Regions from separate parts of the Dermacoccus barathri genome, predicted to be linked through region 1. Evidence: riboswitches for the same ligand, from Rfam matches in the RefSeq annotation. Region 1 holds a riboswitch; each other region holds the start of a gene.

Region 1 (6,475 bases):
GAGGCCCTCGAGCGAGCGTGCTCAGGTATGGAGGCCTCGCGCTACGCGCCGACGACGGGCCGGTCCCAGGCGTCAGCGTGTGACCGGGTGGTCCGGGCCGCACGGGACGAAGCGTCGTTGGGCGCGCGGGTGAAGGCCCTCCTCGCCCCTGCCTCGGGTCGCGCCTACCTCACGGCACTCGGCCGCCGGAACCGCACCTGACGCCACACGAGATGAGCCTGGCTCTCCCCTGACGTGTGGAGCCGGGCTCGTCCGTTTTCGCGCCGATCCTGCGTTCGATGCCACGCGGACGAAGGATGATGGTGTGTTCGGCCGAAGATGCGACCGATATCCCTGCCGTCTTCAGCCAAACCCACCATCCGTCGGCGTGAAGGGTTCCACGGACGCTCGAGCGCCGAAGGGCGCATCCCCCATGGGATGCGCCCTTCGGCGGTAAAGCCGCTGCTCAGTCGAGGTAGTCGCGCAGAACCTGCGAGCGCGACGGGTGACGCAGCTTGCTCATCGTCTTGCTCTCGATCTGACGGATGCGCTCACGCGTCACGCCGTACACCTTGCCGATCTCGTCGAGCGTCTTCGGCTGACCGTCGGTGAGACCGAAGCGCATCGAGACGACGCCCGCTTCGCGCTCGCTCAGCGTGTCGAGCACCGAGTGCAGCTGCTCCTGCAGGAGCGTGAAGCTCACGGCGTCGGCCGGAACGACGGCCTCGGAGTCCTCAATGAGGTCACCGAACTCGCTGTCGCCGTCCTCGCCGAGCGGGGTGTGCAAAGAGATCGGCTCGCGACCGTACTTCTGGACCTCCACGACCTTCTCGGGGGTCATGTCGAGTTCCTTGGCCAGCTCGTCCGGGGTGGGCTCGCGGCCCAGGTCCTGGAGCATCTGGCGCTGGACGCGGGCCAGCTTGTTGATGACCTCGACCATGTGCACCGGGATGCGGATGGTGCGCGCCTGGTCGGCCATGGCGCGGGTGATGGCCTGACGAATCCACCACGTCGCGTAGGTCGAGAACTTGTAGCCCTTGGTGTAGTCGAACTTCTCGACCGCACGGATGAGGCCCAGGTTGCCTTCCTGGATGAGGTCGAGGAAGAGCATTCCGCGACCGGTGTAGCGCTTGGCGAGCGACACGACGAGACGCAGGTTGGCCTCGAGGAGGTGGTTCTTGGCGTTCTTGCCGTCCGAGGCGATCCACCACAGCTCACGCTTGAGCTTCATGTCGATCTTGTCGCCGGAGTCGAGCTTCTGCTCCGCGAACAGGCCGGCCTCGATGCGCTTGGCGAGCTCGACCTCCTGCTCGGCGTTGAGCAGCGCGACCTTACCGATCTGCTTGAGGTAGTCCTTGACCGGGTCTGCCGTGGCGCCTGCCGTGACGACCTGCTGAGCAGGAGCGTCGTCCTCGTCGCCCTGACGCAGGACGAAGCCGCCCTTCTCGTCCTCCGGCTCGGAGGTGTCGCCGGCCTTGCTGTCGGAGGCCTGCTCGGGCGTCTCGACATCGTCACCGGTTTCGGCCGCGATGTCGACCGGCTCGACCTCGTCGACCTCGGGCTCGTCGGCGGCCTTACCTGCCTTCTTCGCAGCAGCCTTCTTCGCCGTCGCGGTCTTCGCCGTCGCGGTCTTGGCCGTGGCCGTCTTGGCGGCAGCCTTCTTGGCCGTGGTCTTCTTCGCGGCAGCCTTCTTGGCCGTCGTCTTCTTGGCGGGAGCCTCGTTGGCGGTCTCGTCCGCCTCGCTCGACTCCTCGACAGCCGCAACCTTCGCGGTCGCGGTCTTCGCCGTCGCCTTCTTGGCGGTGGTCTTCTTGGCCGCAGTGGTCTTGGCCGCAGCGGACTTCGCGGTGGCCTTCTTGGCCGTCGTCTTCTTCGCGGCCGTCTTACGACGTCCGGCTGTGGTGGCCACGGCCTGCTCGGCGTGGGCCTGGTCGAGGACGACCTCGATGTTCTCGGCGGCCAGCGCCTTCAACACGGACTTCTGCTTGGCGGACGACACCTGTGCCTCTTCGATCGCGTCCTTCAATGCGACGCTGTCCACCGAGCCCGTCTCACGACCCGATTCGAACAGAGCTGCCAGAGCCGGGTGGTCGACATCCGCGGGAAGTGCGGGGGGCTGCGTGGTCTTCGACACTGTCGTCACCAACTACCTTCCGAAAGTAATGCGTCGCCGTCGTCGGCCGCAGGGCAGCGACGATCGAAGCGACACCGGAACGAGGAGTGCGATCACGAAACCCCGCGCTTGGCGCTCCGGGTGGTGACCGCTTCTTCACCCATTATAAAACTCGACGGACGAAACCGCAGAATCACGGGGTTCAACGAGCTTCGATTGACGTTCATTCCCTGCCCCGCATCGGCCGCCATCTCAGCAACTGAAGGGCGTTCGGGAGCCTCAGGGCTTGACGGCGAGCACGGGGCACGGGGCGTCGAGCAACAAGCGCTGCGCACTCGTGCCCAGGATCAACTTGCCGACAGGGGTGCGCCTGCGTAGCCCGATGACGAGCAGGGCGGGCTGCACGCGGGAAATCTCCTCGAGGATGGATTCCACGGCGTCGGCGCCGTCCTGCACATCGACGACCTGTGCGCCCGTGTACTCCTCGGCCGCCTTGCGGGCCGCGGTGCGGGCCTCGTCCGAGGGCACCGTGCACACCACGATGAGCGGGCGACCCAGATCCTTCGACTGGCGAGCTGCCTCGGCGAGGGCGGCTTCGCCCTCGGGGCCGGGCGCGAAACTGACGATGACGGACATGGCGACCTCACTCGCGAAATTCGGAATCTGCCGTCACGCTACCCGAGGCCCCTGCGGTGGGCCACTCAAGCGACGCCGCGCACGAGCCGCGGTGTTCCGCGCAACGGACGCTGGACGAGTTCCTGCACGAGCGACGCGATCTGGTCGGCCTCGATGAGGAATCCGTCGTGGCCGTAGGGCGAGTGGATCATGCGCAGTCGTCCGCGACCGTAGGCGCGCACCATCCGCGTCGATGCGCTCACGGGAAAGAGTCGATCGGAGTCGACTGCGGCCACGAGGAGTTCTCCTTCGTACGCCTCCAGCACCGCGTCGAGCCCGCCGCGTCCTCGCCCGATGTCGTGGGTCGCCATGGCCTGCGTCAGGCGCACGTAGGCCAGCGGGTCGAAGCGTCGCGCGAGTTTGGCCCCGTGGTGGTCGAGGTAGCCCTCGACGCTGAAGCGACCGCCCTCGAGCGGGTCCTCACCTGGCTGGGGCTCGGCGCCGAACCGTGCCTCGAACTCGCTTGCGCTGCGATACGAGGCGTGAGCGATCTGGCGGGCCAACGCGAGGCCGTTCGTGGGAAACGTGCCGTGACGCAGGTAGTCGCCGTCGCGGAATTCCGGGTCGGACGTGATGGCGACGACCTGGGTGTGACCCCAGGCAATCTGGTCCGCGGTCGCGCAGCCACTGCTCGCCACGACCAATGCCCGCTCGACGCGGTCCGGGAACCCCGCGACCCACTCGGCCGTGCGCATCCCCCCGAAGGAGCCTCCGATGACGGCGTGCAGGCGTCGCACACCGAGCGCTTCGAGGCACGCCGCTTCGGCGCGGACCTGGTCTCGGACGGTCACCTGCGGGAAACGTCCGCCCCAGGGCTCGCCGTCCGGAGCGAGCGAGATGGGGCCGGTACTGCCACGGCATCCACCGAGAACGTTGATGGCGAGGACGAAGTACTCGTCGGTGTCGAGTGCTGCGCCGGGGCCGATGATTCCTGGCCACCAACCCGGGGTGGGCTGCCCGTCGCCAGTATCGCCGACGACGTGCGAATCACCCGTGAGCGCGTGCTCGACGAGGACGACGTTCGACGCGTCGTCGTTCAACTCGCCCCAGCACTCGTAGGTCATGACGACGTCCGGCAGCGTGCGGCCACTTTCGAGAACGACGTCTCCCAGAGCGACGGCTCGTGCCTGCGCGTTGAACCCACTCGGCGCCTGCACAGGACGCGTAGCGGCCGGTGCGACGTGCGCTGAATGAGAGCTCGCCATGTGTCCTCCTCGAAGGACTCGCCGAAGCGACTGGCGAGTCCGCGCTTGCCGCAGCGTTCACGGCCCTGTCGTCACCCGGGGCACCCCACCGCGGTGGAGGGTTGCCGCTCAGTCAGCCGGGGCTTGTGTGACTGAGACTCTTGACGCTCCGAGACTAGGGCGAGTGCAGCGAAGGCGCCAGGAAGGCCCCTGCTGATGTCCACGATGTGAAGCGCCGGCCCGGTGGCTGCCCGCACTCTCTCGCCTCGTCGCCACGACGTCAGCGACGGCGCCGCGCCGCACGATTCGGCCTCGCCGGCCGCAGGAAGTCCTCGTACGCCATGCCGGAGGAGGTCATCCTCACGACGAGGTCGACGAGAGGTAGGCGCGCGCCCCGTTCCTGGGCCTCGGCGGCGGCGAGCACAGCGCTGGGCCGCTCCCCTTCCCGCCAGCGCGCGAGCGCCACGAGACACAGCCAATGGGCTCGCGCCGGCTCGGGCACGGCGACGAGGATCTCCAACAGGCGCTGCGAACTCACCGGCTCGGACCAGCACTGCCGCGTGGTACGGGCTCCCGCGGCCAGTTCGGGCACGACGCTCCACACCATCTCGTCGCGCAGGAGTGGATCGGGCATGGCGTCGACGACGAGCGCCAGAGCCTCACGCTCGCGAGTGCTGTGGGGGTGCCCGGAGCCTGAGGCCACCTCACGCCAGGCCGCGCGCACCCGGCCGGTCTCGCCCGGTAGCCCGACGAGCAGGTCGGCGACGGCCCGTTGGGCCAGTGGCGAAACCGCGCGGAGGGCGGCCACGGCTTCATCACGCGATAACGCCGGTTCGAGGCGTCCCTCGAGGGCCGATGCGAGGGAGGGCACATCGGCGGCAGTCGGCACTGGGGCCAGTGCACCGTCACAACAGCCTTTGGTGCACGTCGTTGCCCACCAGACGTCAGGGGCCACGACGAGGGCGTGCTCCACCTCGACGGCCGGTGCGAGAGCCCGCGTGACCAGGTCGAGATCGACGCCGGGACTGCACTGGTAGGCCGTGACGACGACGCCACTCGTGCCGAGACGATTCGACGCCTCGACGACGCGATCGCGCACGTGGTGAACGTGCTCCGGGGTGACGACGGCTTCGTCGAAGCGGGCAGCCCCCGCAACTCGCCCGCCGTCCATGAACGTGACGACGAGGGACGCCGTCGGAGCGAAGCCGAACTCGTACGGCATGAGGGCGAGCAGCGGGCCCATGCCCGAGAGATGAAGTGTGGTCATGGCTTCACGAAGCCATGACCACACTTCTCACGACCAGTGCGAGGCGCTGGCGCCTGTGGACAAGGGCGTCCTCAGCGCACGCGCTCCCCCGCCAGCGTCACACCTGTGCGCTTCTCCCAGTCGAGGAAGTCGTCGGTGACGTGCACGAGCGAGCTCGCCAGCCACGTGAGGACGGCGGCGTCGTCCGCAAGACCCACGACTCCCAGGAGCGCCTCGGGCAGCAGATCGACCGGCGAGGCGACGTAGGCCGCAGCAGCCGTGAGCAGCGCGAGCTGCGCGGTGCTCACGCCCCGGTACGAACCGGAGCGCACAGCGCGAGCCAGGCGCGGAAGTGCGCTGAGGCGGGTCGTGAGCGAGGGACCTCCGGCGGCGGACGCCGCCGTCACTGCAGCAGCGAGGGATTTCAGGCCAGCGAGTCGGGTGACGCGGCGACCGAGCGAGGTGGGACGTGCCATCGAAGTGCCTCCGGTTGACGAGCGTTCAGGTGAACAAAGCGTCAACGCCGACGCCACGCGGTGCATTCCGCGGGCGCCGGCGTCGTCACGATCGGCGGAGCGTCAGGCCGTGGGCGGCACGGCCGCGATGAAGTCGTTGCGCGCCGCGTCGGCGATCTTGCGCAGGAGCATGACGTCGAGCCCCGCACCGATGAAGCCACCCGCAACCGGGATGACGCGCGGGATGCGCGAGAGGAACTTGCGCCCGACCTGCGTGCCCAGGCGGAACGCGACGGACTTGTTGACGACCGCGAGCGCCGCCGGGGGAAGACGACGGGTCGCAACGTTCGTCGCGACACCGCCGCTGAACGCACCCATGCCCTTGAGAACCTGCGTGGCATCGGCGCCGATGAGGTCGAGCAGGATGGCCGAACGGACCGACTCGTCGCGCAGGTTGTGGCCGTACAGGTACGCGATGGAGGCCACCATGCGCGTGGCAACGGTGTAGAAGCCGACGATGTTGGCGGGCAGGGCCACGGGCATCGTGATGAAGCCACCGAGGTTGGTGACGAACCCGTTCGCACCCGCGAGCTTCGTGTGTGAACGCACGATGGCGTCGACCGCGGCTTCGCGTGAACCGTTCTTCTTCAACGCCTCGTCGGCCACCTTCGCCGCGGAGTCGAAGGTGGCGACGCCGTCGATGCCGGTGGAGATGAGGTGCTGGGCCAGGGAGTTGGCGGCGCGATCGAAGGTGCCGTTCGAGCCCTGAGCCGGCTCAATTTGCTTGTCGTCTTTGTCTTTACCGAATCCGAACATGGGCTGA
Region 2 (6,475 bases), 210 kb from region 1:
GTTGACGCGGGCAGCCGTCAGTGGGCCAAAGGCGAGGCGCGCCACGGAGCCGTTGTAGCGAATCGGCACGGCACGCCCGGCGCTGACGAAGTAGTCGGGCATGTGCGTCTCGTCGTCCGCGGGCGCGAGGACGCTCACGTCGTGGCCGGCGCCGATGAGGTACTCGGCGAGGTCGCGCACGTGCAGCTGCACGCCGCCGGGCACGTCGAACGAGTACGGGCTGACGAGACCGACGCGCATCGTGTCAGTTCCCTCGCGGCGCGCGGTTGCCGAGGTCGTCGACGAAGACGCGCTGCATCATGTGCCAGTCCTCGGTGCGCTCGACGATCGCCGTCGACAACGCATCGACGCACTGCTGCGTGGCCGCGAGGACGTCGGCGCGCATGTCCGGCGACGAACCGGCATCGACAGGGTCGTGGAAGCGGATCTCGATGGCTCGCATCGCGCGACCCTTCGGAGGGTCGTAGGTGATCGTGACGGGGTACAGGCGAGCACCCGTGCGTCGGGCCAGAATCGCGGGCCCGGCGGCGACCCGCGCGTCGTGTCCGGCGAGCTTCACGGTGACGCCACGCTGCGTGAGGTCACGGTCCGACAGCAGCGGCGCAAAGGCGCCCGGCACCCGCAGCGCCGCCTCGACCTGACCCATGACGTCGACGCCCTCCGTCAACGGGATGATCGTCATGCCGAGGCCCTCACGGAACTCGAGGAACGCGCGGAAGAGCTCGTCGGGTTCGAGACGTTCGGCAACGGTCGTGACGTGCGCGAGCTCGGTGGCGGACCATGCGCCGGCGAGATCCCAGTTACCGAGGTGGCCGAGGTAGAGGACGATCGACTCCCCCGCCGCAAGGTCCGCCCGCACCTGGTCGATGGCACCGGTGGTGCGCACGAGCGAGCGCAGATCGTCATGCGAGAGCGACTGGAGGCGGAACGCGTCGCACCAGTAACGGAAGTAGGAGCGCAGGCCCTCACGGGTGAGGTCGTCCAGGGCCGCGGCGTCGAGTTCCGGGCGGACCCGGGCGTAGTTCGAGCGCATCCGCTCGACGTCCTTGCCGCCGCGACGGTGAAGGACGTCCGCGATCCTCTCGAAGAGCACGTACGCAGCCGGCTCGGGCAGGGCGCGCACGGCACGCCATCCGGCCTTGAAGGCGAGGACGGTGGCGGCGTCCTGCGCTCGCTTGCGGGAGGGAGCGGGCCGAGCCATCAGTTCGCGAGAGCCTTGCCGAGCGCCTGGCGACGCACCATGAGCATGCGCTGCAGCACGGTGATGAACGAGGCCACCGCGAGCAGGGCGAGCACGATCGTCAGGACGATGTACGGCAGGTCGAACAGGCCCGTGAGGCCGGTGGTGACGAGAACCGCAACAAGACGGTCGGCTCGTTCCGCGATGCCGACGTTCGCCTCCATACCGAGCCCCTCGGCGCGAGCCTTGGCGTACGAGACGACGGAACCGAGCACGAGACAGGCGAGCGCGAGGCACGCCATGAGGAAGTTGTCGCCCTGGCCGGCGAAGTAGAGCACGAGACCACCGAAGATGGCGGCGTCACCGACACGGTCGAGCGTGGAGTCGAGGTAAGCGCCCCACACCGACGAGCGACCCGACAGGCGGGCCATGTTGCCGTCGAGCATGTCGGAGAAGACGAAGGCCGTGATGAACAGGGTGCCGACGAGGAACTCGCCGCGCGGGTAGAACCACAGCGCGCCGAACGAGACACCAAGCGTGCCCACGATCGTGACGACGTCAGGGCTGATGCCGAGGCGCAGGAGCAGCTGCGCCAGGGGGCGGAAGATCGCGGAGAAGAAGGCGCGCGCGTACTTGTTCAGCATGGTGACTCAACTGTAGCGGTTCGATACGTCGAGCCGAGGTGCGCGCCGCGCCGGACGAGTCACATCTCACCCCGCGTTCACGAGTCGCGCGCCCCGCGAGGTCGAGGCCGTCAGTCGGTTGGCCAGGACGCCGCGATGCGCTGACGGCTGTCCTCGAGAAGCACCGGGAGAGCCTTCGTCTGACCGACGATCGGCATGAAGTTCATGTCGCCACCCCAGCGGGGCACGATGTGCTGATGCAGGTGCGCAGCCACGCCGGCGCCCGCGACATCGCCCTGGTTCATGCCGAGGTTGAAACCGGCCGGGTTCGACGCCGCCTTCAGAGCGCGAATGCCCTGCTTCGTCAGCTTCGTGAACTCCTCGGTCTCGGCGTCCGTGAGGTCGATGTAGTGCGGCACGTGACGGTAGGGGCACACGAGCAGGTGGCCCGGGTTGTACGGGAAGAGGTTCATCACGACGAAGCAGTGCTCACCGCGGTGCACGATGAGGCCCTCGGCGTCGTCCTTGCCCGGCGCCGCGCAGAACGGACAGCCGTCGCCGGCGTCCCTCGAGGGGCGGTCGGCCTCGATGTAGGCCATGCGATGAGGCGTCCACAGTCGGCCGAAACCGTCGGGCTCCCCCGCGAAGTCGTGCTCGGACTCGGCGTGCTCGGGAGTGAAGTCCTCGTTCTGCGTGACCATGCGCCCCATCCTAGGGAAACCCGCGCGCCGGGTCAGACCGGAGCGATCTCGGCGAGTTTCTCCACGAGCCGCTCGTCGCTCGCAGCGCCCGCGTGGGCCAGGCCGCCCACGCGCTCTGCCACTTTCTGTGCGACGTCTGCGGCATCACCTTCGCCCACGACGGCGACGGCGCTCGCGAGTCCGCCGAGGCCGCTTGCGGCGTCCTCGAGGTCGAGCCAGTCGTCGTCGGTGAGTTCCGCTGTCACACCCGCCCACACGACGCCCGCGGCCATGACGCCACGTTCGGCCAGCGATCCGACGCTCTCGCGCGGCAGCGAGCCGTCCTCACCGAGGTAGAGCACGACGGCGTTCGCCGCCGGCTTCGACGGGCAGGCGATGCAGCGCTCGCGCTGGTCGAGGGCCCAGATGATGTCGCTCATCGCTGCTCCTTCGTGGCCGCGAACGGTGCGTCGCGGTGCATGTGTCGCTCCTCCGGGGCACCGAATCCGAGACGCTCGTACAACGGGCGCGCCTTCGGACGCGTGTTGAGCAGCATCCGCTCGACGCCGCGCGCGTCCGCCCAGGCGTCGACGGTGCGGAGCATGCGTTCGCCGAGTCCCGCGCCACGTTCGTCGGGCACGACGAAGACGAACGCGACGTACAACCACGGCTTGGCGCCGCGCGCGAGCGTCGGCATCCGGTGGACGAGGGCGCACTGCACGATGCCGACGACGGTGCCGTCGGAACGGGTGGCGATCCACGTGGGTACCTCGTCGAAGGCCGAGAGGAAGTCGTCCGCGTACTCGGTCACGAAACCGGCCCGCTTCGGGTGCCCCTCCTCGAGGTCCGAGCGCAACCGAAGCGCTGCACAGGCGAAGGCGTCGTCACGCCTGGCCCGGGCGATGGTGATCGTCATGGCGCCAGTCAACCACGGCTTGACCCTTCGGCAAACGCCCCGCGCCGCACGGCAAACCACGATGTGAGACACGAGTCCCGCCCCTCGATACCGCCCGGGATATCCTCGGACCAGGTCACGAGCGCCAGCGTCAAACCCCGGTTTGCTGGCCGGCAACCCTCCCACCGCGGCGGGGTGCTCCGGGTGACGACCTGGCCCGGCGTCGGATACGCCCGGGCAAGCGCGGAAGCAGAGCTTCCGGCGCACCCCGCGTGCGAGGTTCGCGCACGGGTAGCGACCTTTCGAGGAGTTGTCATGAGCGCTCAGGACTGGGCTTTCGAGACCAAGCAGATCCACGCCGGCCAGGTGCCGGACGGGGACACCGGATCGCGCGCGCTGCCGATCTACCAGACGACCTCGTTCGTCTTCGACTCCGCCGAGACGGCGGCCAACCGCTTCGGCCTGTCCGACCTCGGCCCCATCTACACCCGGATCGGCAACCCGACGTCGCAGGCCGTCGAGGAGCGCATCGCGGCGCTCGAGGGTGGCGTCGGCGCCCTGCTGCTGGCCTCCGGCCAGGCCGCGACGACGTTCGCCATCCTCAACGTCGCGCAGGCAGGCGACCACGTCGTCGCGTCGGCCGCTCTCTACGGCGGTACGTACAACCTGCTCAAGTACACTCTCAAGCGTCTCGGTGTGGAGACCACCTTCGTCGAGGACATCGGTGACCTCGACGCGTGGAAGAGCGCCATCCGCCCGAACACCAAGCTGCTGTTCGGCGAGACGCTGAGCAACCCCGACCAGAAGGTCCTCGACGTCGCGGGTGTTGCCGGTGTCGCCCACGACGCCGGCCTGCCACTGTTCGTCGACAACACCGTCGCGACGCCGTACCTGCTGCGCCCGATCGAGCACGGCGCGGACGTCGTCATCCACTCGGCGACGAAGTACCTCGGCGGCCACGGCACGTCGATCGCCGGCGTGCTCGTGGACGCCGGAACGTTCGACTACGCCAAGGAGCCGGAGAAGTTCCCGCAGTTCAACGAGCCGAGCGAGAGCTACCACGGTCTCGTTTTCGCCCGCGATCTCGGCGTCGGTTCGGCGCTCGGCGCGAACCTCGCGTTCATCCTCAAGGCACGCGTCGAACTGCTGCGCGACCTCGGCTCCGCCGTGTCGCCGTTCAACGCGTTCCTCATCGCCCAGGGCCTCGAGACGCTGTCGCTGCGCGTCGAGCGTCACGTGGAGAACGCGAAGAAGGTTGTCGCCTACCTGAGCGAGCACGCGCAGGTCGAAAAGGTCTTCTACGCCTCGAAGGACGACAGCCCGTACAAGGAGCTGGCCGACCGCTACCTGCCCACCGGTTCCGGTGCAGTGTTCTCCTTCGAGATCGCCGGCGGCATCGACGCGGGCAAGGCGTTCGTCGACGCCCTCGAGCTGCACTCGCACGTGGCCAACATCGGTGACGTCCGCTCGCTCGCCATCCACCCGGCGACGACGACGCACAGCCAGGGCAGTGACGACGACCGCCGCGGCGCCGGCGTCACGCCCGGCCTCGTGCGCCTGTCGGTCGGCATCGAGAACGCGAACGACATCATCGCCGACCTCGACAAGGGCTTCGCAGCCGCGAAGGCTGCCTCCGCCTGATCGCCCGCACCGCGGAGACTACGACGAAGCCACCACCCCAAATCGGGGCGGCGGCTTCGTCGTATGTGGATCAGGCCTCGGCAGGTGCCTCGGCCGCCGTGGGCGACGTGTTGTTGCGCGAGGCGATGTACGCGGCGATCTCGGCCACGGCCTCGTCGACCGGCACGCCGTTCTTCTGCGAGCCGTCGCGGTAACGGAAGCTCACGGCTCCGTTGTCGCGGTCCTCCTCGCCGGCGATGAGGATGAACGGCGCTTTCGACTTCGAGGCGTTGCGGATCTTCTTCGGGAAGCGGTCGTCGCTCGTGTCGATCTCGACGCGTACGCCGGCCCGACGCAGCTTCTCGCCCACCTCGCCGAGGTAGTCGTAGTACTCCTCCGCGACCGGAACCCCGAGCACCTGAACCGGTGCGAGCCACGCCGGGAACTGCCCCGCGTAGTGCTCGACGAGCACACCAAGGAAGCGCTCGATCGAACCGAACTTCGCCGAGTGGATCATGACCGGCTGCTGACGCGTGCCGTCCTGAGTCTGGAACTCGAGGCCGAAGCGCTCGGGCATGTTGAAGTCGTACTGGATCGTCGACATCTGCCACGTACGGCCGATGGCGTCACGTGCCTGCACGGAGATCTTCGGGCCGTAGAAGGCTGCGCCGCCCGGGTCGGGCACGAGCTCGAGGCCCGAGGCGTTCGCGACGTCGGCGAGCACCTGCGTCGCGACCTCCCACTGCTCGTCGGTGCCGATGAACTTGTCCTTCTTGTCGCCGGCCTCGTCACGCGTCGACAGCTCGAGGTAGAAGTCGTTCAGCCCGAAGTCACGCAGCAGCCCGAGGATGAAGTCGAGCAGGTGCTTGATCTCGCCCGGCGCCTGCTCCGGCGTCACGTAGGAGTGGGAGTCGTCCTGGGTGATCATGCGCACGCGCGTGAGGCCCGAGAGAACGCCGGACTTCTCGTCGCGGTAGACCGTGCCGAACTCGAAGAAGCGCAGCGGCAGCTCACGGTAGGAGCGTCCGCGCGAACGGAAGATCTCGTTGTGCATCGGGCAGTTCATCGCCTTGAGGCGGTACTTCTGCCCGTCGAGGTCCAGCGGCGGGAACATGCCGTCGGCGTAGTAGGGCAGGTGACCCGAGGTGTAGAAGAGGTCTTCCTTCGACACGTGCGGCGTGCCGACGTAGCTGAAGCCCTCTTCGATGTGGCGACGGCGGACGTAGTCCTCCATCTCGCGCTTGATGATGCCGCCCTTGGGGTGGAACACGGGCAGGCCGGGGCCGATGTTCTCGGGGAAGCTGAACAGATCCATCTCCGCGCCGAGCTTGCGGTGGTCGCGCTTCTCGGCCTCGGCGAGGCGCTCGAGGTAGGCCTTGAGCTCGTCCTTCGTGGGCCACGCGGTGCCGTAGACGCGCTGCAGCTGCGGGTTCTTCTCGCTGCCGCGCCAGTAGGCCGCAGCCGAACGCATCAGCTT
Region 3 (6,475 bases), on a different contig from region 1:
GGCTCTTGGGCTACCCCTTGCGCCTGGTCCGTGGACCGCTCATCCACCCTGTGACGGCACGATTGTCGAACCCGCTGGCTCGTCGCCTCGTGGAGGGGGTTCAGACGCACGGGTCCGCAGGCCACGGGGCGCACGAGTATTACGTCGCCCAGGACCTTCGCCGTGTGGCGACGCTGAGCGGCTCGTGGGAAGGAGAGCCGATCGGCGTCCTGGCCCCCGTGACCCCGGCCCCGCAGTTCGGGTTCAGCTCCACACCGCAGATTCCCTCTCTGACGCGTGTCACCACGTTCATTGACCGGCCTGGCGCGTGATCTGAACGAGGCGGAAACGCCGCGGCCCCGCAGAACCTCAGAGGTTCTGCGGGGCCCGGCGTTGTGCGACGTTTCAGCAGCAGCGGCTGCGCGGGTTGGTGTCCTGCGCGTCGGTGCGTTCGCGCCAGTACTCCTTCTTCGTCATCGGAGCCTCACCGGGGTGAGTGCGCTCGTGATGCGCGAGGTAGCGCTCGTAGTGGTTGTCGCCCATGACGGACGCCCAGTACCACCGCACCGAGTCGAGGGCCCGACGAAGACCGCCCGGCTGCTCCTGCTCCAGCCGGCACTGCGTGTTCGTCTGCTCAGGCATGGACGCGACCTCCCGTGGGAGCACCCTCCGGGTCGAGACCGGCCTCGCGCCACTGCTCGAGCACGGCCTTCTCATCGTCCGTGGCCGAGAAACCGGCCGGGGCGAAGATCTTCGAAGGCACCTTCTCGTCGGTGACGCCGTCGTCGGCCTCGCCCGCACGAACCGCCTTGATCGCGGCGATGACACCGGCGATGACGACGATGAGCACGAGACCCGCGAACAGGATCGACAGCGACTGCTGGATGAACGTGTTGCGGATGACCGCGTCGATCGCCTCCGGCGTCTTGGCCGTCTTGAAACTCGTCAGGCCCTTCTCCTTGGCGTCGACGAACGCCTTGTGCTGCGCCCAGTAGCCGAGCTTCGGGTCGGAGGAGAAGATCTTCTGGTAGCTGGCCGTCATCGTGACGATGACGTCCCACGCGAGCGGAACGCCCGGAATCCAGGCCCACTTCACGTGGCCGCTCTTGACGACGACGACGACCACGACCGTCAGCGCCACCGCGGCGAGCAGCTGGTTGGCGATACCGAACAGCGGGAACAGCGTGTTGATGCCGCCCAGTGGGTCGGTGACACCCATGAGGAGGATGGAGCCCCAGCCGGCGACGACGAGGAACGTCGTGATCCAGGCGCCGACCTTCCAGGACGTCTCACGGAAGCGCTTGAGGCCCGGGACGTTGCTGAGCGTGTCGGAGAGCATGAAGCGCGCGACGCGGGTACCGGCGTCGACCGTCGTCAGGATGAACAGCGCCTCGAACATGATCGCGAAGTGGTACCAGAACTGCTTCATCGAAGCGCCGGGGATGACCTGCGAGAACACGTTCGACATACCGAAGGCGAACGTCGGTGCGCCACCCGTGCGGGAGACGACCGACTCCTCGCCGACGTCCTTCGCGGCCTGCGCGATCTCGGTGGCCGACGTCGGGTCGCCGCCGAGGCCGAGCGAGTTCACCCACGCGGCAGCCTTCTCGGGCGTACCGCCGGTGACGCCGGCGGGCGAGTTCATGACGAAGTACAGGTGGTGGTCGATGATGGCGGCCGCGATGAGCGCCATGATCGCGACGAACGACTCCACGAGCATCGAGCCGTAGCCGATGAGGCGAGCCTGGCTCTCCTTCTGCAGCAGCTTCGGCGTCGTGCCCGAGGATATGAGAGCGTGGAAGCCGGAGAGCGCACCACAGGCGATCGTGATGAACAGGAACGGGAACAGCGAACCGGCGAAGACGGGGCCGTTGCCCTCCTTGCCGAACGACGTGATGGCCGGGATGTCGATGGACGGGCGCGCGATGACGATGCCCAGCGCGAGCAGCACGATCGTGCCGACCTTCATGAAGGTCGACAGGTAGTCACGCGGAGCGAGCAGGAGCCACACGGGCAGGACGGCAGCGGCGAAGCCGTAGATGATGATGGCCCACGACAGCGCCGTCGGCGACAGCGTGAACATGTCCTTGCCCCAGTCGGTGCCGGCAACCCAGCCACCGGCGACGATGGCGAGGAGCAGCAGGACGACGCCGATGCCCGAGACCTCGGAGACGGCACCCGGGCGCATGAAGCGCAGGTAGCAACCCATGAAGAGCGCGATCGGGATCGTCATCGCGAGCGAGAAGACGCCCCAGGGCGACTCGGCGAGCGCGTTGACGACGACGAGGCCGAGCACGGCGATCAGGATGATCATGATCGTCATGACGGCGAACATGGCCGCCCAACCGCCGACCGGGCCGAGCGTGTCACGGGCCATCTGGCCGAGGCTGCGACCGCCGCGGCGCGTGGAGATGGCGAGCACCATGTAGTCCTGCACGGCGCCCGCGAAGATCACACCGAAGATGATCCAAAGCGTGCCCGGCAGGTAACCCATCTGCGCGGCGAGCACGGGGCCGACGAGCGGGCCGGCGCCGGCGATGGCGGCGAAGTGGTGACCGAACAGCACGCGCCGGTCGGTGGGCAGGAAATCCTGGCCGTTCTCGAACTGCTCGGCCGGGGTGGCGAGATCGTCGCGCGGACGGATGACCTTGTACTGGATGAGGCGGCTGTACAGCATGTAGCCGATGACGTAGCTGCCGACGGCAGCCATGACGAACCAGATCGAGTTGACGTGCTCGCCGCGGACGAACGCAACCATCGTCCAACCGATGGCGGCGATGACGGCCGCGACGGCGATGACGATCTTCTGACGTCCCGTGATCTGGCGGGGTAGGTCGACCGCGACCGGGGGCGTGTTCCCGTCGCGCTCGGGGGTTTTGGTGCTCGACGCGGGCACGGAGACCTCCCTTTTCGTGTGAGTGTGAGCAGGGCCACGTTATGCGGTGTCGGGTAGGTCACAGGGCTTTGACAACGCACGCGCAGGTCACGCCTTCATCACGAATGTGGACGAACGTCACGCAGTGGGGCCGGTGGGGCGCGGTCCGTCGCCGAACCAGTAGCGACGGCTGTCTTCGCGGACGTCCTCGAGCCGGCCCCCGCAGGACTCGATGACGGCGCGCGAGGCGCCGTTCGTCTGCGCGCAGCAGACGAGCACGGGGGCGATGTCGAGCGCGGCGGCTTCGGCGAGCCCGAGCTTCAGAGCCTCCTTCGCGATGCCGCGTCCGCGAGCGGCTGGCCGCACGGAGTAGCCGATGTGGCCGCCGAGTTCGTAGAGGAACTCGTTGAGCGCGTGACGCAGGGCGAGGTGACCGACGAGGGCGCCGTCGTCGACGATCCAGAAGTAGGAGCAGTGGACGAGGCCAGTGTGCGGCGGCCACATCGTGTTGCCTTGGCGGGCGCAGTCTTCGACGTAGGCGGCAAAGCCGTCGGAGGTGATGTCGACGTCGGTGCCCGCGAAGAAGCCCGAGCCGTCCATGCCGCCCGCGCACACCCAGTGGTCGCCGCGCGAGTCGGTGGTGGCGTCGCGGAACTCGCGCAGCATGGCCGACCAGTCGTCGTAGCGCGCGGCGTCGGGGGCGATGAGTTCGATCATGTCGGTCATCTCATCACCCCCGACCGTGGGGCGTCGATCAGTTTTCGGTGCGCTTAGTGGGCGCGCAGGCCGTCGACGCCGCGGGGCTCGTCGCCGCGCACGGTGACGCGGTGCATGACGCGGGTGTTCGTGTAGTCGCGGTTGGCGTAGTGGGAGGTGGCGCGGTTGTCCCAGATGCCGACGTCGCCGGGCGCCCAGCGGTGACGGATCGTGTGCTCGGGCTGCGTGAGGTGGGCGTAGAGGGCGTCGAGGATGGCACGCGATTCGGCTTCGGAGACGCCGCTGACGTGGGAGGTGAAGCCGGGGTTGACGAAGAGGCCGCGGCGGCCGGTCTCGGGGTGGACGCGGACGACGGGGTGCTCGACGGCGGGCAGTTCGGTGACGATCTCGCCCTCCCACTCGTGGCCGCCGTTCTTCTTGAGGAAGGCACCCCACTCGCGGTTGCCGTCGTGGACGGCGAGCAGCTGGTCGGCGAGCGCCTTGAGGGGTGCGGAGAGGGAGTCGTAGGCGGCCTGGCTGTCGGCCCAGGACGTGTCGCCGCCGTAGGGCGGGAGCGTCACGGCGCGGAGGATGCTGATGGACGGCGGCCGCTTCATGAAGGTGACGTCGGTGTGCCAGACGTCGGAGAAGGAGAACTCGGGGTCGCTCGAGTCGATGTTGTAGATCTCGCTGCGCTCGTGGTTGCCGGCGACGGGGTGGCCGGGCGTCAGGTCGCCGAGGAGGTTGCCGAGGCGTACCTGGGCGTCGTCGTCGAAGCCGTGCTGATCGCGGAAGAAGAGCACCTTGTGGGCGAGCAGGGCGCGGCGGATGTCGAAGGCCGCGATCTCGTCGATGGACGCCAGGTCGATGCCGTGGATGACGGCGCCCAGGGCCGGGCCGAGGCGCTCGATGCGCAGTCCGGGCGTCGTGGCGGGAGCGTGGGTAGCGAGAAGTGTCATGACAACCTCTTTGTTCGTTGCGCTTGCGCAGACGCCGGGCGGCGACGCGCCAGGTCGTTACTCGGGGCACCCCACCGCAGCGGAGGGTTGCCGTCCGGCCAGCCGAGACTTGTCGCCGGAACTCGTGACCCGCCCATAACGTAAGCGCATCCTTTGTGGAACGAACAGTTATTGGTTGGCGAGTGTCCGCATCGCGGGACTCCGCAGCGGGGACACATCCGCTCCCCTCCCTGTTCCGATTAGCTGAGCGGCTGGTGTATTTCAGGGTCGCGGCGTGACCGAAACGGATAATTTCGGACATGACAACTCACAATGTCCCGTCACCGCTCCTGGTCGAAGGCGCCATCCTGGCGCCCGTGGACGTCGAGGACGCAACCAAACGAGTGTGGGCGTACTGCACGCACCCGCTCAGCGGATGGACGATCTACGACCTCGCGGCGATTACAGCTCGCAATGAAGGGCACTTCGAAGAGGTACGCACCTGGGACTTGCTGTTGTCGGCGTTGATGAATGCACGCCCTAGTGTCGGTGCGGTCACGGCATTCACGGTTGAGCGGCGGACCGAGATCGCGGCACGTGTCGCCTTGGTACCGGATTCTAAGGACCTGACCGAGTTCTCCGATGCCGAACTGGACGCGCTCACGGAGCTGAGCGCCTTCGGATTCCACGGGGCGCGCACTCCCACCATTACGAAACTTGCCGCCCTATATCGGCCACATGCCGCAACGATCCTCGATAGCTACCTCGCGACGGCGTTCGGTGTCGGCCAATACGGGTTCTCCTACGGGGCTACGCAACGCGCCGAGACACGGCGGCGGAGGAACATCCACCACGCGCTCCCCGGCCTGCGATCGACACTTCGTGATCGCGCCGGTTGGATGGGGGCCCTGCGTGATGCCACGCACGAGATCCCCGGTATCTCGCAGACATCAGACGTCCGCCTACTCGACATCGTCCTGTGGACTACACAGGACGATCTGCGTGAGTCACGAAAGTCGGAGGCTGCCAGCGACAAAGAACGGGCGCGATGGGTGACGAGGGAGCCTGGCCCCGCAATCCCACTCGACGCCGTACGCCCGGTAGCGGTGCCTGGCACGTGACTCATCGCAACCTCCGGTGAGCGGCCAGGTACACAGCAGCTGCATCGCGCTAGGCGATGTTTCCTTGGAAACGCGGCACCCGTGCCGCGGTCCCCGCTCAACATCGACGGTGGGGTTAGGCGTTCCAGTGCGAGCCGAGCGGGTAGCCGCCGTTGTCGCCGTTCTCCGTCGTCTTCGTCGCGAGCACCTGGTGCAGGTGCAGCCAGCCCTCCTCGAACGCCAGGCGCGAACCGGCCATGTAGATGCCCCACACGCGCGCCGTCGGCAGGCCGGCCTCGCCGACGCAGAACTCCCAGTTCGCCTCGAGGTTGCGGCACCACGCGGCCAGCGTGTGCGCGTACGACAGGCGCAGGTTCTCGTCGTGCTGCACCTCGAACCCGGCGTCGTGGCACTCCGCGATGAGGCGCCCCGGCGAGGCCAGTTCACCGTCGGGGAACACGTAGCGGTCCGTGAACGGCTCCGGGCGCGCCGACGCCGTGTCGTCACGACGCGTGATGCAGTGGTTGAGCAGGCGCCCGCCGTCACGCAGCTTCGAGTGCAGGAACGTGAAGTAGTCGTGGTAGTTCTTCACGCCGATGTGCTCCGTCAGGCCGATCGAGCTCACCTTGTCGAAGCCCGTCTCCGTCACGTCGCGGTAGTCGCTGTGGCGAATCTCGACGAGGTGCTCCAGGCCCGCCTCGCGCACAGCACGCTGACCCCACTCCGCCTGCTCGCGGCTCAGCGTCACACCGAGCACACTCACGCCACGCTCGCGCGCGGCGTGGATCGCCATGCCGCCCCAGCCGCAGCCGACGTCGAGCAACCGATCGCCCGGCTGGAGGTCGAGCTTGTCCGCGACGAGCGCGAACTTGCGCTCCTGCGCCTCC

The links. A riboswitch is a leader RNA that binds a small molecule or an ion and turns the genes downstream of it on or off. The one in region 1 is predicted to bind S-adenosylmethionine.
Region 2: another riboswitch for S-adenosylmethionine. It lies ahead of IM689_RS08385 (bifunctional o-acetylhomoserine/o-acetylserine sulfhydrylase); the one in region 1 lies ahead of metX (homoserine O-acetyltransferase MetX).
Region 3: another riboswitch for S-adenosylmethionine. It lies ahead of IM689_RS02610 (TauD/TfdA dioxygenase family protein); the one in region 1 lies ahead of metX (homoserine O-acetyltransferase MetX).

What each region holds. Positions count from the first base shown of each region.
Region 1 is NZ_JADCTK010000004.1:262,000-268,474, forward strand. It holds gene IM689_RS09290 (transglutaminase family protein) at 1-201, shown strand, start outside; gene IM689_RS09295 (RNA polymerase sigma factor) at 446-2,113, opposite strand; gene IM689_RS09300 (universal stress protein) at 2,372-2,728, opposite strand; gene metX (homoserine O-acetyltransferase MetX) at 2,794-3,972, opposite strand; SAM riboswitch class IV at 4,009-4,118, opposite strand; gene IM689_RS09310 (DUF4192 family protein) at 4,232-5,218, opposite strand; gene IM689_RS09315 (YkvA family protein) at 5,290-5,673, opposite strand; gene IM689_RS09320 (EcsC family protein) at 5,776-6,468, opposite strand.
Region 2 is NZ_JADCTK010000004.1:55,360-61,834, forward strand. It holds gene IM689_RS08355 (glycosyltransferase family 4 protein) at 1-240, opposite strand, end outside; gene IM689_RS08360 (phosphatidylinositol mannoside acyltransferase) at 245-1,201, opposite strand; gene pgsA (phosphatidylinositol phosphate synthase) at 1,201-1,824, opposite strand; gene IM689_RS08370 (HIT family protein) at 1,935-2,504, opposite strand; gene IM689_RS08375 (hypothetical protein) at 2,537-2,923, opposite strand; gene IM689_RS08380 (GNAT family N-acetyltransferase) at 2,920-3,399, opposite strand; SAM riboswitch class IV at 3,513-3,628, shown strand; gene IM689_RS08385 (bifunctional o-acetylhomoserine/o-acetylserine sulfhydrylase) at 3,694-5,019, shown strand; gene thrS (threonine--tRNA ligase) at 5,090-6,475, opposite strand, start outside.
Region 3 is NZ_JADCTK010000001.1:540,668-547,142, forward strand. It holds gene IM689_RS02590 (hypothetical protein) at 1-311, shown strand, start outside; gene IM689_RS02595 (YbdD/YjiX family protein) at 385-621, opposite strand; gene IM689_RS02600 (carbon starvation CstA family protein) at 614-2,875, opposite strand; gene IM689_RS02605 (GNAT family N-acetyltransferase) at 2,993-3,580, opposite strand; gene IM689_RS02610 (TauD/TfdA dioxygenase family protein) at 3,625-4,509, opposite strand; SAM riboswitch class IV at 4,524-4,639, opposite strand; gene IM689_RS02615 (DUF6308 family protein) at 4,809-5,609, shown strand; gene IM689_RS02620 (SAM-dependent methyltransferase) at 5,725-6,475, opposite strand, start outside.